4 regions of the Micromonospora sp. NPDC005203 genome follow, and region 1 is predicted to be linked to each of the others. Evidence: riboswitches for the same ligand, from Rfam matches in the RefSeq annotation. Region 1 holds a riboswitch; each other region holds the start of a gene.

The links. A riboswitch is a leader RNA that binds a small molecule or an ion and turns the genes downstream of it on or off. The one in region 1 is predicted to bind cobalamin.
Region 2: another riboswitch for cobalamin. It lies ahead of bluB (5,6-dimethylbenzimidazole synthase); the one in region 1 lies ahead of ACFYPM_RS25430 (ribonucleoside-diphosphate reductase subunit alpha).
Region 3: another riboswitch for cobalamin. It lies ahead of ACFYPM_RS24925 (acyl-CoA thioesterase); the one in region 1 lies ahead of ACFYPM_RS25430 (ribonucleoside-diphosphate reductase subunit alpha).
Region 4: another riboswitch for cobalamin. It lies ahead of cobN (cobaltochelatase subunit CobN); the one in region 1 lies ahead of ACFYPM_RS25430 (ribonucleoside-diphosphate reductase subunit alpha).

The regions. Positions count from the first base shown of each region.
Region 1 is NZ_JBIAKV010000013.1:142,608-146,335, reverse strand. It holds gene ACFYPM_RS25430 (ribonucleoside-diphosphate reductase subunit alpha) at 1-2,050, opposite strand, end outside; cobalamin riboswitch at 2,246-2,463, opposite strand; gene ACFYPM_RS25425 (enolase C-terminal domain-like protein) at 3,016-3,728, shown strand, end outside.
Region 2 is NZ_JBIAKV010000011.1:166,895-170,622, reverse strand. It holds gene ACFYPM_RS23485 (CU044_5270 family protein) at 1-37, opposite strand, end outside; gene ACFYPM_RS23480 (RNA polymerase sigma factor) at 56-625, opposite strand; gene ACFYPM_RS23475 (bifunctional 5,10-methylenetetrahydrofolate dehydrogenase/5,10-methenyltetrahydrofolate cyclohydrolase) at 858-1,757, shown strand; cobalamin riboswitch at 1,831-1,952, shown strand; gene bluB (5,6-dimethylbenzimidazole synthase) at 1,981-2,607, shown strand; partial or broken gene ACFYPM_RS23465 (vitamin B12-dependent ribonucleotide reductase) at 2,663-2,968, opposite strand; gene ACFYPM_RS23460 (hypothetical protein) at 2,974-3,728, opposite strand, start outside.
Region 3 is NZ_JBIAKV010000013.1:24,154-27,881, reverse strand. It holds gene ACFYPM_RS24935 (hypothetical protein) at 1-231, shown strand, start outside; gene ACFYPM_RS24930 (DinB family protein) at 341-880, opposite strand; gene ACFYPM_RS24925 (acyl-CoA thioesterase) at 1,484-1,921, opposite strand; cobalamin riboswitch at 2,118-2,332, opposite strand; gene ACFYPM_RS24920 (copper resistance protein CopC) at 2,463-3,728, shown strand, end outside.
Region 4 is NZ_JBIAKV010000006.1:217,822-221,549, forward strand. It holds gene ACFYPM_RS16495 (RNA polymerase sigma factor) at 1-409, opposite strand, end outside; gene ACFYPM_RS16500 (hypothetical protein) at 530-865, shown strand; cobalamin riboswitch at 1,494-1,623, shown strand; gene cobN (cobaltochelatase subunit CobN) at 1,886-3,728, shown strand, end outside.

The DNA of each region.
Region 1 (3,728 bases):
CCCGCTGCGGCAGTTCCCAGGCGGTGCGGAACAACTCCCGGACGCCGGCCGGCAGCTCGGCGATGTCCTGCACCGATCCCTCCGCCCGCTTGATCGCCGAGCGGATCCGCTTGGTCCACAGACCGCGGGCCTTCAACTCGCGGACCAGAGCGGTGTTGACCTGGAGGAACTCCCCCGACAGGGTCTCGCGCTTGAACAGGTTGGACACCTGCGGCTCGATGCACTCGTAGCACCCGGCGATCGAGGCGATGGTCGCGGTCGGCGCGACCGCCACGAGCAGCGAGTTGCGCAGCCCGTCCGTCGCAACCCGCTGGCGCAGCGCGTCCCAGCGCGCGGTCTGCGTACCCTCGACACCCCACAGGTCCGGCTGGAGGTGGCCCCGCGCGGCGCGGGTCTGCGGGTACGCCGGGTGCGCGCCGAAGCGACGCGCCAGGTCGGCGGAGGTCTCCAGCGCGGTCAGGTACAGCTCCTCGCTGATCCGGGTGGACAGCTCCCGTGCGGCCGGGGAGTCGAACGGCAGCCGCAGCGCGAAGAAGACGTCCTGCAGGCCCATCAGCCCGAGCCCGACCGGCCGCCAGCGGGGGTTGCTCGCCGCCGCCTGCTCGGTGGGGTAGTAGTTGATGTCGATGACCCGGTCCAGGAAGGTCACGGCGGTACGGACGGTGGCGCGCAGCCGCTCCCAGTCGATGCCGCCGTCGGTTAGGTGCGCGGCGAGGTTCACCGAGCCGAGGTTGCACACGGCGGTCTCGGCGTCGCTGGACACCTCGATGATCTCGGTGCACAGGTTGGACAGGTGCACCACGTTGCCGTCCTCGGCGGTCTGGTTGCACAGTCGGTTCGCGGCGTCCTTGAAGGTCATCCACCCGTTGCCGGTCTGGGCGAGGGTGCGCATCATCTTGCCGTACAGCTCTCGCGCCGGGACCTGCCGCACGTGGCGGCCCTGCGCCTCGGCCTGCCGGTACGCGGCGTCGAACCGCTCCCCCCACAGGTCGGGCAGCTCGGGTACCTCGTGCGGGTCGAACAGTGACCACACCTCGTCGGCCTCGACCCGGCGCATGAACTCGTCCGGGATCCAGTTGGCCAGGTTGAGGTTGTGGGTGCGGCGGGCGTCCTCACCGGTGTTGTCCCGCAGTTGCAGGAACTCCTCGATGTCCGGGTGCCACGGTTCCAGATAGACGCAGGCCGCGCCCTTGCGCCGGCCGCCCTGGTTGACCGCGGCGACGCTCGCGTCCAGCGTGCGCAGCCACGGCACGATCCCGTTGGACTGCCCGTTGGTGCCGCGGATCAGTGCACCCCTGGACCGGACCCGGGAGTACGCGATGCCGATGCCGCCGGCGAACTTGGACAGGTTGGCGACCTGGGCGTACCGCTGGTAGATGGAGTCCAACTCGTCGCGCGGAGAGTCGACCAGATAGCAGGAGGACATCTGGGTGTGTCGGGTGCCGGAGTTGAACAGTGTCGGCGAGCTGGGCAGATAGGCCAGGCTCGACATCAGTCGGTAGAAGCCGACCGCCTCGTCCGGCGTCTGGGACAGCCCGCAGGCCACCCGGAGCAGCCAGTACTGCGGGGTCTCCAGCACCAGCCGGCTGGTGGGGTGACGCAGCAGGTACCTGTCGTACACCGTGCGTAGGCCGAAGTACTCGAATCGTCGGTCGCCGTCGGGATCGACAGCGTGATCGAGCATCGGGGCGTGGGCGGCGACGAACACGGCGGTGTCGTCGCCGATCAGGCCCTCGGCGTGGCCGATCCGGATCGCCGCGCTGAACGAGGTGACGCCCTGTCGACGCACCTCCTTGTCGACGTAGCCGGACAGCAGCCGGGCGGCGAGGCGCGAGTACTGCGGTTCCTCACCGATCATCTCGGCGGCGGTCTGGATGGAGAGCCGGTCCAGTTCGGCCGTCGTCGCGCCGTCGTACAGGCCGCTGATCGTGCGGGTGGCGACCCGCATCGGGTCGACGTCGGCCAGGTCGTCGGCCCACCGCTCGACCGCACGGACGATCTTGTTGACGTCCACGGACTCGGTGGTGCCGTTGCGCTTGCGCACCTGCATCGGCGTGCGCCGCACGGCCGCGTCGCCGCGGACCGGGACTACCTCGGTGACTGTCACCACTCACTCCTCGCGAGTTCGAGACCTGATGGCCCCTCGAACGCGTGGAGACAGACACCGACGGACGCCACGCCGGCACGGCGTGGGTCAGGTGGCGTCGGCCGTCCCACGCGGCCTCGGACCGCCGCCCACCCGGGTGCGGGTACGCGGCGCGCTGGCAGGTCTTCGGACTCGTGGGCACGACCGGGTTGGCCGGTCTCCTACTGGCTGTCGCTTCCCAGGCCGCTTCGTGGCCCAGTGCTTCTGACGGCTGTCGTTCCCACTCACCGCTGCGGGACAGTCCCGGATTTCCACCGGGTTCCCTCTTACCTCGACCACTCCGGATGAGCGGCCGAACCAGCTGCGTTCGACACCATATATAGGGACGCTGCGGTTGTCACACCCCACATGTCGGTCTCGGGCGTGTTGACGGCGGCCTCCGTGACGGTCGTCACCCACCACGCCGACCACGCCGGGGCGCGGTGGACCGACACCCGCGCGGCGCGGCACACGAACAGGTGTCGACATCCGGAAAGGTGTGATGTATTAAGTCTTTAGATGTAAAGATCCCTACCCATAATTAGGCGTCAATGCAGCTATCCGGAGTGGACATCTAATCTTCTGGGCCACTCCTCATATCCCGCACCACCGTCCTCATCGGGCCGGCGGTGCCGCAGCAGTGCCCGGGTCGAGGACGAGGTGCCACCCGTCGAAGGTGCCTACCAGCGCGGCGAATGTCGCCACCACCGCATTCAGCGCTCGCGGACCGGGTACTGCGATCACGGGGACCGCACACCGACGAATCTCCAGCACGAAGAAACATTGGATGTCTTCGATTCCCGACGGATCGACGTCGTTGACGCGTCGGATCGACCCTCCGTATACTCCCAGAGATCATCTGATCTTTAGCCTAACCGGGCGAGGAGCGCATGCCGCAGATCACCGCCGTCACCGTCGAGGACGTCCGCTTCCCCACCTCCCTGACCGCTGACGGCTCCGACGCCATGAACAAGGACGGCGACTACTCGGCGGCCTACGTCGTCCTGCACACCGACGGCGTCGACAGCAGCGGTGCGCCACTCGCGGGCCACGGCCTGACCTTCACCATCGGCCGGGGCAACGACATCGTCGTCGCGGCGGCCGTCCACCAGGCACAGCGCCTCGTCGGCGTCGACGTTGCGACGATGGCGGCGGACATGGGCGCGGTCTACCGTCTGCTCACCTCCGACTCCCAACTGCGCTGGCTCGGCCCGGAGAAGGGTGTCGTGCACCTGTCGCTGGCCGCCGTCCTCAACGCGTCGTGGGATCTGGTCGCCCGGGTCGCCGACAAACCGCTGTGGCGGCTGCTCGTCGACATGTCCCCCGAGCAACTCGTCGACATCGCGGACCTGCGCTACCTGTCCGACGCGCTGACCCGGGACGAGGCACTGGCCATCCTGCGCGCCAAGGAGAGCACGAAGGCGGCCCGTCTCGCCGAGCTCGACCGGACCGGCTACCCCGCCTACACCACCTCGGCAGGCTGGCTCGGCTACGGCGACGACAAGCTGCGCCGGCTGTGCCAGGAGGCGGTGGACACCGGCTACGGCTACGTCAAGCTGAAGGTGGGTGCCAACCTCGACGACGACATCCGCCGGTGCGGCAT
Region 2 (3,728 bases), on a different contig from region 1:
CCTCGAAACCCTCGGTCGACTGTTCGATCTTGTTCATGATGTCAGCTCCGTCTCATCAGGCGAGGGTGGTGGCCGGACGGGCGAGCACGGCCTGGACGACGCGACGGGCACGGTGCAGGCGGACCCGAGCAGCGACCGGGGACATCCCGACCACGGTCGCCGCCTCCGCGACACTGAGGCCGTCCACGGCGACGAGTTCGACAAGCGTTCGGGTGCCCTCGGGCAGCTCGCTCAGCGCCCGATAGGTGTGGCGGGCCACGGACTCGGCGTCGATCCGCTCCTCGATGCGGGCGATGTCATCGGGACCCAGGTCCCGTCGTCCGGCCAGTCGGCCGGTCACCCGCAGCCGTTGGGCCGCCCGACGCCGCTCGTCGCCGATGACGTTGCGGGCCACCCCGTACAGCCAGCCGACCTGGCTACCCCGGTCCGGCCGGTAGCCGTCCGCCGACTCGATCACCGCGAGGAACACGTCGGCGGTCAGGTCGGCGGCGAGGTGCGGGTCGTCGACCCGCCGCGCCACGAACCGGCCCACCGCCTCCAGGTGCCGCCGGTAGAAGACCTCGAAGGCCACCGGATCGGCCCCGATGCCGGAGATGTCACCCCCCGCTTCGCTGGGCTCACGCACAGGCTGTCCCCTCTCGTCACTCACACCTCTTCTTCGTCAGCCGGACCGCTGGTGTTACCAAACCCCCGGGCGAGTGGGCCCCGCCCGAGGCGGCACGGCCGGTCAGCTGGGCAGTCGCCCTGGTGATGGGGCACTATCGAGGCACCGGCGACTGGCGGCACGGGGATGGTGGAACCATCGGGGAGCCTCTCGCGGGCGTCGACCGCCTGGGCGCCCGCGTCGAGGGACCGTCATGACCACGACAAGCGAATCCACCGAACACCACACCTCGTCGGGCCCGGCCCGGCTCCTGCCGGGTGCTCCCGTCGCCGAAGCCGTCCTGGCCGAGACCGCCGCCGCTGCCGCAGCACTCCGCAGCCGCGGGATCACGCCGAGCCTCGCCACCATTCTCGTCGGCGACGACGACGCCAGCGCCGGTTACATCGCCATCAAGCAGCGCCAGGCCGTCGCGCTCGGGTTCGCGTCCCCGCACGTGCATCTGCCCGCCGCCGTCACCCAGGCCGAGCTGCACCAGGCCATCGCCCGCTTCAACGCCGATCCCGCCGTGCACGGACTGCTCGTGCAGTATCCGGTGCCGGGGCATCTGGACTACGACGCGGCGCTGCTGACCATCGACCCGGACAAGGACGTCGACGGCATGCACCCGCTGAACATGGGGCGTCTCGCCGTCGGCCTGCCCGGCCCGCTGCCGTGCACCCCCGCCGGCATCGAAGCACTCCTGGCGTACCACCAGATCCCCGTCGCCGGTCGTGAGGTCGTCATCCTCGGTCGCGGCGCCACCCTTGGCCGTCCCCTGGCGATGCTGCTCGCCCAGAAGCGCCCGACCGCCAACGCCGCCGTCACCGTCGTCCACACCGGCGTGCCCGACTGGGACCGCTACACCCGCCGCGCCGACATCCTCGTCGCCGCCGCCGGCGTACCCCGGATCGTGCGGCCTGAGCACGTCAGGCCCGGCGCCGTCGTCATCGGTGCCGGCGTCCGCTACGAAGGGCGGCGTCTCCTGCCGGACGTGGACGAAGCGTGCGCCGAGGTCGCCGGCGCCATCACGCCCCGGGTCGGCGGGGTCGGTCCAACCACCGTCGCGATGCTGTTCCGCAACGCCGTACGCGCGGCCGAGCGAGCGAGCCAGTAGCCCGCACCGCTGCGCCAACCGCGCATTCATGGCGGGGTTAGTCCCAGGTTCGTGGGGGCCGCTATGGTGCGCGGTGGCACAGACGTTGCGAGGTGCCCCGCGCGAGTGGGGAGAATCGGGAAGCCGGTGTGAGTCCGGCACGGGTCCGCCGCGGTGACCGGGGTCCGAAGACCGGCCTCGCGTCATCGCCCCGTCAGGGGCGCGAGCGCAGCGGGAGCCTGCCGTGAACAACGAGCTCTACGAGACCATCCACCGCCGCCGGGACGTACGTGCCCAATTCACCGGGGCGCCGATCCCCGCGGATACGTTGGATCGGATCCTCACGGCGGCGCACGCCGCACCGAGCGTCGGTCTCTCCCAACCCTGGGACTTCATCCTGGTCCGCGATCCAGAGCTGCGGCAGGAGTTCCACCGACACGTAGAGCGGGAGCGGGACACTTTCGCGGCCACTCTCGACGGTCCGGCGGCGGAACGCTTCGCCCGGATTAAGATCGATGGCGTACGAGAGTCGACGTTGTCGGTCGTGGTCACCTACGACCCGGAGCGGGGTGGGCCGGCCGTACTCGGTCGACACGCGATCACCGACGCCGGCCTCTACTCGGTCTGTCTGGCGATCCAGAACCTGTGGCTGGCCGCAACCGCCGAGCAGCTCGGGGTCGGCTGGGTCTCGTTCTACCGGGAGCCGTTCCTACGCGATCTGCTCGGCATCCCGGCCACCGTCCGCCCGGTGGCGTGGCTCTGCCTCGGCCCGGTCACCCATCTGGAGCAGACGCCGGACCTGGAGCGGCACGGCTGGCGTCAGCGACGTCCGCTGTCGTCGGTGATACACCACGACCGTTGGTCCGAGTGACCAGCACACGGACGAGCCCCGGGCGCGCGAACGCCCGGGGCTCGTCGCTGACGTGTCAGCTGCAGCCGCTGGTGGAGCCGCAGCCCTCGCAGACGTAGCAGCTACCGGCGGGGCGCATCTTCGTACCGCAGGTGAAGCAGAGCGGCGCGTCGGCGGCCTTGCCGATCACGGCCTCCAGCAGTTCGGTGCTGGAACCCACACTCGGCGCCGGCTTGGCGGCGGCCACGTCGGCCATCTCCTGGGCCGGCTGGGCGACAGCCTCCGGCTTGGCCGGGGTCTCCACCGGCGCGGACGACGCCATCGCGGTGAGCTCCGCGCCGGTGACGGCGGCGGCCTCGGCCCGCAACTGGGCGGCCCGCTGTTCGCTCAAGCCTGACCCACACGCCGCCCCGCGACCTCTCCTACAGCCGCCGGGACGGGAACGACAAGCACCTGGCCGTCGAGGGTGCCGATCGCCAGGCGGCCGACATCTATCCGCCTCAGCGAGAGGGGTACAACCGGGTGGCCGGCGATCCGTAGTTCATGTCGCGCGTGGACATTGCCGTCCTCGGTCCTCAGGACGACCAGCTCCCCCGTGTTGAACACGACGTAGACGAAAGTGTCGTCGGCGTCCAGGGCGGTGGCCTCCCGATCGGCGGTGAAGATCCATTGCAGCTCACCGGTCAGATACCGGCGGCGGACCACGACGGCGTTTCCCGGCAGTCTTCCCCCGCCGTTGTGCACCGCGCCCGTGTGCACGAGCGACGGCCCGGCCCGGTCGTCCAGGTACGCACCGACGCCACCGAACAGGTGGCCGCCTCGCAACGTATCCCATTCCAGCGGAAAGAGCTGCCGGACCCGTCCCGTTGGCACGTCGACAGCGACCACCCATTTGTCGCGCCAGGGCTCGCCCCTCCGGCCTTGAAGAAACAGCAGATCCGGTGCGTAGCGGATGTCAAAAAAGTGGTTGAAAAGGTCGTACGGGCCGAGTTGGATGGTGGCCGCAGCATCAGCGGGCGGCCCGAAAGTGACTTCTCCGGCTGTTTTGCTGCGCCTGTCATGGTCGGTGTCGCGAAGCGCCCACGAGCCATCGATCCTGCCAACCAGGAGTGCGGGATTGGACGATTCGTGGGTCTTGCGGA
Region 3 (3,728 bases), 120 kb from region 1:
CCCCTTACCCTCGCCATCGAGCAAGCCGACTGCAAGGGCGGCGTGCTGCTGGTCAGCATGCCTCAGGACCATCCGAGCAACTGGATCGGCGGCCCGCCCGTCCCTGTTCTACCGTCGACGGTCGCGGCAGTCGTCCGCAAGGCTCTGACTGAGGGATGGCGACCTAGCCAGCCATCGGCGGTCTTCCACATGGATGCGCCCGACGTATCGCCAAAGCCACGGACTCCTTGACCCCAAGGCAACCAACACGGCCCTCCGAACTGCCCTGAAGCATCGGCTGAACTCACGGTGAGGTTGCATCCTGACGGCGGTCCTCATGCTGACCCACCGTCCTGGTGGGTCACAGGCCGGTTCGCCCGTCGATGCACTCGCGCAGGAGGTCGGCGTGGCCAGCGTGCCGCGCATACTCCTCGATCACGTGGACAACCACGTCGCGCGTGGCGTGGCTGCCACCGTCGACAAGCACCTCGCGGCCCAGGTCGGCCTCGTCGAGGGCGTCGAGCCATTCGTCCGCCTTGGCGATCTCGACCTTCCAGGTTGCAAAGGCGTCCTTCACCACGGCCGGGTCGGGGAGCGCGCCCCCGAAGTCCCAATCCGGGTCGTCCTCGTGCTGGTAAAGGCACGGTGCGTCGGTTCGCCCTTGCAGCACACGCTGGAACCATTGGTTCTCCATCTGCGCCAGATGGCGGACCAGGCCGAGCAAGCTGAGGGTGCTGGGCGGTACCGCGCGTCGGCCGAGCTGCTCGGCGTCCAGTCCGTCGCACTTCATCTCTATGGTCAGGCGGTAGTTGCCGAGGTACTCCCGGTAGGTCGCCTTCTCGCCGACGGGCTGACCGAAGGTCCTGGGGTCATTTTCGGGGGCGGTCCACAGTTTGCTCACGGCGCCACCACACCGCGGGCGGATCACACCGGTCAAGTGAGTTGCGGTGGACCAACTTCGACGTCGGCGCGCATCGCTGGCGATGCTTGACACCTTCGTCCCGCAGGAACCACCGATTGAGCTGCCTTGAGGTCCACCGGAGTTCATGGACGTCCGGGCACAGTCGTCCTGGTCGTCACTCGGATCGCCGCTCAGACGAACGCCGGATCTTGCGCATGAGCATGGCCCAGACGCCGTACCCGGAGCCGACATTCCCCGTGATTGCGCCGGCAGCAGAGCCCATGAAGAGGGCGTTGGCGCAGTCAGGGCAGACCCTGCGGCCGGTGATTGTCTCTTGAAACGGCTCCTTGACCCGTCGTCTGCAGTCTGGACACTCACGGCTTGACAGGCCCATTGGCTCTCCCCGGTCGGTTATCGAGCAGGGTATCCGGCTGCCACTACCAAATCCGGCGTCAAGAGCGCCGTGACGCCTACCGGACGCCAGGGCGAGCGGCAGCAATGCGACGAGGCCGGGGTATGCCCGCGTGTGATCCGGGCATGCCCCGGCCTGCCGGCGACGGTGGAGCGGGCTCCTCGGACCAGGCCACCGCCACAACGGGCGCGTCAGCCGTCGTCGAGCAGCGCGCGCCGCAGCGCCAGCCGGTGCTTCCGGCGGATCTCCGCCTCCCGGTACCGTCGCCGGTCCCCGTCGGTCTCCGGTAGCAGCGGCGGCACCGTACGAGGCTGACCGTCGTCGTCGATGGCGACCATGACCAGGTGGGCGGTGGCCACGTCGGTGGGCGGCACCGCCCGGTCCCACCGGTCGGCGGTCACCTTGACGGCGACCTCCATCGAGCTGCGGCCGGCCCAGGTGATCCGGGCGTCGACGTGTACGACGTCACCGACCCGCACCGCGCGCAGGAACGCCGTCTCGTCGATGGCGGCGGTCACCGCCGGCCCGTCGGAGTGCCGGGCGGCGACCACACCGGCGACGGAGTCGATGAGGTTGAGGATCCGGCCGCCGTGCACCGTACCCATCAGGTTGGTGTGGTGCTGGTCCATGATCTGCGACAGGGTCAGGTGCGACGCCGACGGCGCTCGGCCGGCGATCGTGGTGGTGTCGTGCACAGCGGTAGTCCGTCCCTCGGGAAACCACACCGCCGGGTCGCGGACACGCGCTGACGAGGACCTGGCCGTGCGCCACACACACGGCCCGTCACCCGCTCAGCCCACCCGCGAGGCCGACGGCAGCGCACACGGTTGTGTACGCGGCGCCGGCAGGTCTTCGGACTCGCGGGCCTGACCGGTCGCGCCGGTCCCCTACTGGCCGTCGCTTCCCAGGCCGTTGGCCCAGTGCTGATGACGGCGGTCGTTCCCACTCACCGCTGCGGGGCAGCCCCGGATTTCCACCGGGTTCCCTCTTAGGACGCCCAGCCGGTCACGACGGGGCGAACCAGCGCCGTCGGCAGCATAGCTGGCCAGGGAATGTGTCCACCCGGGGCGTCCCGCTGCGGCGACCCGCGACCTCGTCCTCAACTTTTGTCGTTGGAGGAAGAAGATCGCCACCTCTTGAAAAAAGTCTCGCGAGGGTGAGGATATCCAGATGCGTCGTCTCCCCCAGACTTGCGGGCGGGTGGTCTCGGGCCTCCTCGCGTTCCTCCTCGCCTCGGCGGTCGCCCTGCTCGCGTCCGCTCAACCCGCCGCAGCTCACGGGACCCTCGCCGAGTCCACACCGGCGGGCGGCTCCACCGTGCGCGAGCCGTTCACGGCGGTGCGGCTCCACTTCACCGAGAAGGCCGCCGCCAACGCGTTCTTCACGGTCACCGCCCCGGACGGCACCCGGGTCGATGACGGCTGGTCGCAGGGCGAGCCGAAGCCGCTGAAGAAGCCGGTACGGGAGTACTTCCTGGTCAACGGGCAGTTTGAGCCACGGGAGTACACGACGGGGTTCCCCGCGGTGGTGACCGTCGCCCACCTGCCCGCGAAGGGCCAGTATTCGGTGAGCTACCTGTCGGTCGCCTCGGACGGCGACACCGTGCGGGGCACCCTGACCTTCCGCTACGACGGGCGGGTGGCCGCAGCGCCGAAGGGGTGGAGCCCGCCGTCGACCCAGCCGGACCCGGCGCTGGTGGCCGCCACCGAGCAGCACAACACGTCCGGGCCGGCCTCGGCGGTGCCGACCACCGCGGACGACGCGTCGACCCCGCCGGCCGCAGCGGCACCGTCGACCGGGTCGACCGGGGACAGCGGTCCCGGAGCACTGGCCTGGGCCGGCTGGGCGCTGGCGGTCGCGGCGGCCGGGGCGGTGGCCGCGTACATCGTCTGGCGTCGCCGATCGGCGTCCACCCGCAAACCCACCGGCCGGGGCCGTACCTCGCCGGCGAGCTACGCTCGACGCGGCGGTGGGGCCCGTCCCACGAACAGGGCCGGCACCGGCCCGGCCGTCGGCGGCAAGGCCGTCGGCGGCAAGACCGTCGGCGGTGGCAAGGCCAACGGTCGCAAGACCGTCGTCGCGCCGACTCCGGGCGACAAGCGGCGGGCCACCACCGTGCCGGCGGCAGGCAAGGGCAACGCGGTCGTCACGGCCCGCACGGGCGTCGCGGTCGATCCGACGCCGACCGATCAAACCGTCGCCGGTACGGACGGCGAGCCGACGGTCGAGCCCGGACCAGGACCCGACCCGGACCTCACCGCCGCGGCGCCCGGATCCCGGCTGAGCAACACCCACCTGGCCCTGCTCGTCGGCGGGCTGGTGATCGCGCTACTGGCCGGCTTCGGGCTGGCCCGCATCGGGACCGGCGACGGAAACCCGGCGAGCCGCACCGCCGGACAGCCCGCTGGCGGTCCGCCCGCCGCGGGGCAGGTGGGC
Region 4 (3,728 bases), on a different contig from region 1:
GCCGCAGGGCCCGCACCAGCGCGGCGCGGCGCTCCCCGGCGAGGACCGCACCCACCGCGCCGTCCTCGGCGGTCTCCGCCGTCGGGTCCGCCGCCGCGGCGCGCAGGACGAGACCGTCGCGGCGGCCGCGCGACCGGTGCAGGTTGCGGGTCTCGTTGGCGACGATCGCGAGCAACCAGGACCGGAAGGACGACTCGCCCCGATAACGGGACAATTTGCGGTACGCCTTCACGAACGCCTCCTGGATGACGTCCTCGGAGTCCGAGCCCGCGCCGAGCAGCGCCGCCGTCCGGTACGCGGACGCGGTGTGCCGAGCGACCAGGAGGTCGTACGCCGCCAGGTCGCCGGAGCGGGCGCGGGTGACGAGCGCGTCGTCGTCCAGGGGAACCTCCGTTCGGGTCACACTCATGACACCGCCCACGCTCGGTGGGTTCCAACCCCCGGTCGGGTCAGCTGTCTCCCACCCGGCGTGCAGCGTATTGCCAGGATTCGGTGCTGCACTGGAGGGCGTCGAGGGAAGGGGTGGGGCATGAGCTGGTTCAGTCGCCGGTCACGGGGCGTCGAGGCGACCCCGACGAAGCTGGACCGGGAGGCGACCCGGGACGACCTCGCCGCGCTGGAGGCGTTCGTCACGAGCCGGCACGGGGTGGAGTTCTACCTGGAGCCGGAGACCACCGCGACGGACACCACAGTGGTGGCGATCGCCCACGACGGGGAGTGGATCCGCCGCCGCACCGGCACGCCCCGCGCCGCGGGGGCCATCGCCCGCAAGCACGCGGTGCCGTTGTACGAGGCGGGCCGCACCGGCTATCCGGAACGGATGCGGGTGTGGAGCCGGGCCCATCCGGAACGCCACGCCCGCTGAGGCCGGTCGGCTCAGGTGGCCTCGACGACCGAGTGTGCCTGCTCATGTGTCATCGGCTCGGCCTGGCTGGAGACGTACCAGAGACGAGCCAGCGCGGCCGCGGAAGGCCCGCGGCGACGAGCGTGGCCTGGATCTCCCGGGCGTGCCCGGGGCTCTGCCGAGCGTCGATCATCACACTGCCGCGCTCGTCGGCGACGACGGCGACGCCGGCCTGGACCGCGTCCGGGTCCGAGCCGCCAGGACGGAGTCAGACCCGACCGGCGAGGTGGAAGAATCGGGCGGCGCTGATGGTGGTCGACCCCCGAGATTGATCGCGGACGTTGAGCCAGTGATCACCGATCCTAGGTGACCGCGCCGATGCCACCGTCCCACCGAACGATAGGCGCAGGCCAGGGGACATGCGCGCGTCCCTTGCTCTGCTTCAACCGGCGCAACGATGCGACGACTTACTGGTGCATCGGTTGAAGCAGAGCAAAGGACGCGACACATTGACCTAACGCCGGCGAAGCAGGGCTCCTTCGCACGCAATCATTGCTGACTTTCGATGGATGTCGCCCGCTCGGCGACGTCGGGTCGGCGTTGACCGGCGGCGGAGGGGTGTGGCAGCATTCGCGGCCTGACGGCAGTGAAGGAAGTCGGTGCGATTCCGACGCGGTCCCGCCACTGTCACCGGGGAGCGATCCCCCCTCGTGAGTCACGACCGTGTGTCTGCGGTTGGAAGGCCGGGGGAGAGCGTCGATCCGGAAGCCAGGATACTTCGGCCGTCGGGATGTACCCCAGGGCGTGGACACCCGAGGAGGACCCGATGACGCACGGCGTCTCATTCATCGACGATCATCGTCACACTGCGCTCCAGGCCGCTGGCTTCCGGTACCGCTGACCTGAGCGCCCGGCGCTGACCGGCCCCGACGCCCGCGTCGGTGAGTCCGGCCGCGCCGTCGTACCGGCTGACGCCGCACCCACCCGCTTCGTCCAGGTCGCCTCCCTCAGCGGCCCGGGCGTCACTCTCCGGAGCCCGCCGTGCGCATCCTGCTGCTCTCCACCGCCGACACCGACCTGCTGGCCGCCCGCGCCAGCGGCGCCGACTACCGGCTCGCCAACCCCGCGCGGGTTGCCGCCGACGAGGTGCCCGTCCTGCTCGACGGGGTCGACCTCGTCGTCGTACGCCTGCTCGGCGGTCGGCAGGCGTGGCCGGACGGCCTCGCCGCGGTGCTCGCCACCGGCGTGCCGACGGTCGTGCTGGGTGGCGAGGCGCTGCCCGACGCGGAGCTGATGGCCATCTCCACAGTGCCGTCCGGGGTCGTCACCCAGGCGTTGGCGTACCTCGTCGAGGGCGGGCCGGACAACCTCGGGCAGCTCGCCTGGTTCCTTTCCGACACGGTGCTGCTCACCGGCGAGGGGTTCGCCCCGCCCGCGCCCACCGCCGCGTACGGCGTGCATGGCGAACACCCGAACGACCCGCGGCGGCCCACCGTGGGGATCGTCTTCTACCGGGCGCACGCGCTCGCCGGCAACACCGACTTCGTCGACGTCCTCGCGGACGCGGTCCACAACGCCGGCGGCAACCCGCTGCCGATCTTCTGCGGCTCGCTGCGAGGGCTGACCACGGGCGCGGGCCCGCTCGGGCTCTTCGCCCGCTGCGACGCGCTGCTGGTCACCGTGCTGGCCGCCGGTGGCGCGGTCGCCGCGGACGCCTCCGGGGGCGGCGACGAGGACGCCTGGGACGTCGGCGCCCTGGCCGCCCTGGACGTGCCGATCATCCAGGCGCTCTGCCTGACCAGCACCCGCGAGCAGTGGGCCGGCAGCGATGCCGGGCTGTCCCCGTTGGACGCGGCGATGCAGGTGGCCATCCCCGAGTTCGACGGCCGGATCGTCAGCGTGCCGTTCTCGTTCAAGCAGATCGACGCCGACGGGCTGTCGGTCTACGCGGCCGACGCCGACCGGGCGGCCCGGGTCGCCGGGATTGCGGTGCGCCACGCCCGGCTGCGGTACGTGCCCAACGCCGACAAGCGGATCGCCGTGGTGCTCAGTTCGTACCCCACCAAGCACTCCCGGGTCGGCAACGCCGTCGGGCTGGACACCCCGGTGTCGGCGGTCCGGCTGTTCGCCGCGCTTGCCGACGCCGGTTACGACCTGGGTGACGCGGCGCTGCCCGACGACGGTGACGCGCTGATCCACGCGCTGATCGCCGCCGGTGGTCACGACGTGGAGTGGCTCACGCCGGAGCAGTTGGCCGCCGCCGAGGCGCGGATACCGGGGCAGACCTACCAGCGCTGGTTCGACCAGGTCCCGGCCGAGCTGCGGGAGCGGATCCGGGAACACTGGGGTGAGCCGCCCGGCCAGCTCTACACCGAGGGCGGGGACATCGTGCTCGCCGGGCTGCGCTTCGGCAATGTGGTGCTGCTGATCCAACCGCCGCGCGGCTTCGGGGAGAACCCGATCGCCATCTACCACGACCCGGACCTGCCGCCGAGTCACCACTACCTGGCCGCGTACCGCTGGCTGGCCGCCCCGGTCGCGGATGGCGGCTTCGGCGCGGACGCCGTGGTGCACCTGGGCAAGCACGGCACCCTGGAGTGGCTGCCCGGCAAGGGCCTCGGCCTGGCCGCCGACTGCGCGCCCGACGCGGTCCTCGGTGACCTGCCGCTGGTCTACCCGTTCATCGTCAACGACCCCGGCGAGGGCACCCAGGCCAAGCGCCGGGCGCACGCCGTGGTCATCGACCACCTGGTGCCGCCGATGGCCCGCGCCGAAACCTACGGCGACCTGGCCAAACTGGAGCAACTGCTCGACGAGTACGCCACCGTGCAGGCCCTCGACCCGGCCAAGGTGCCCACCGTGCGGGCGCAGATCTGGGACCTCG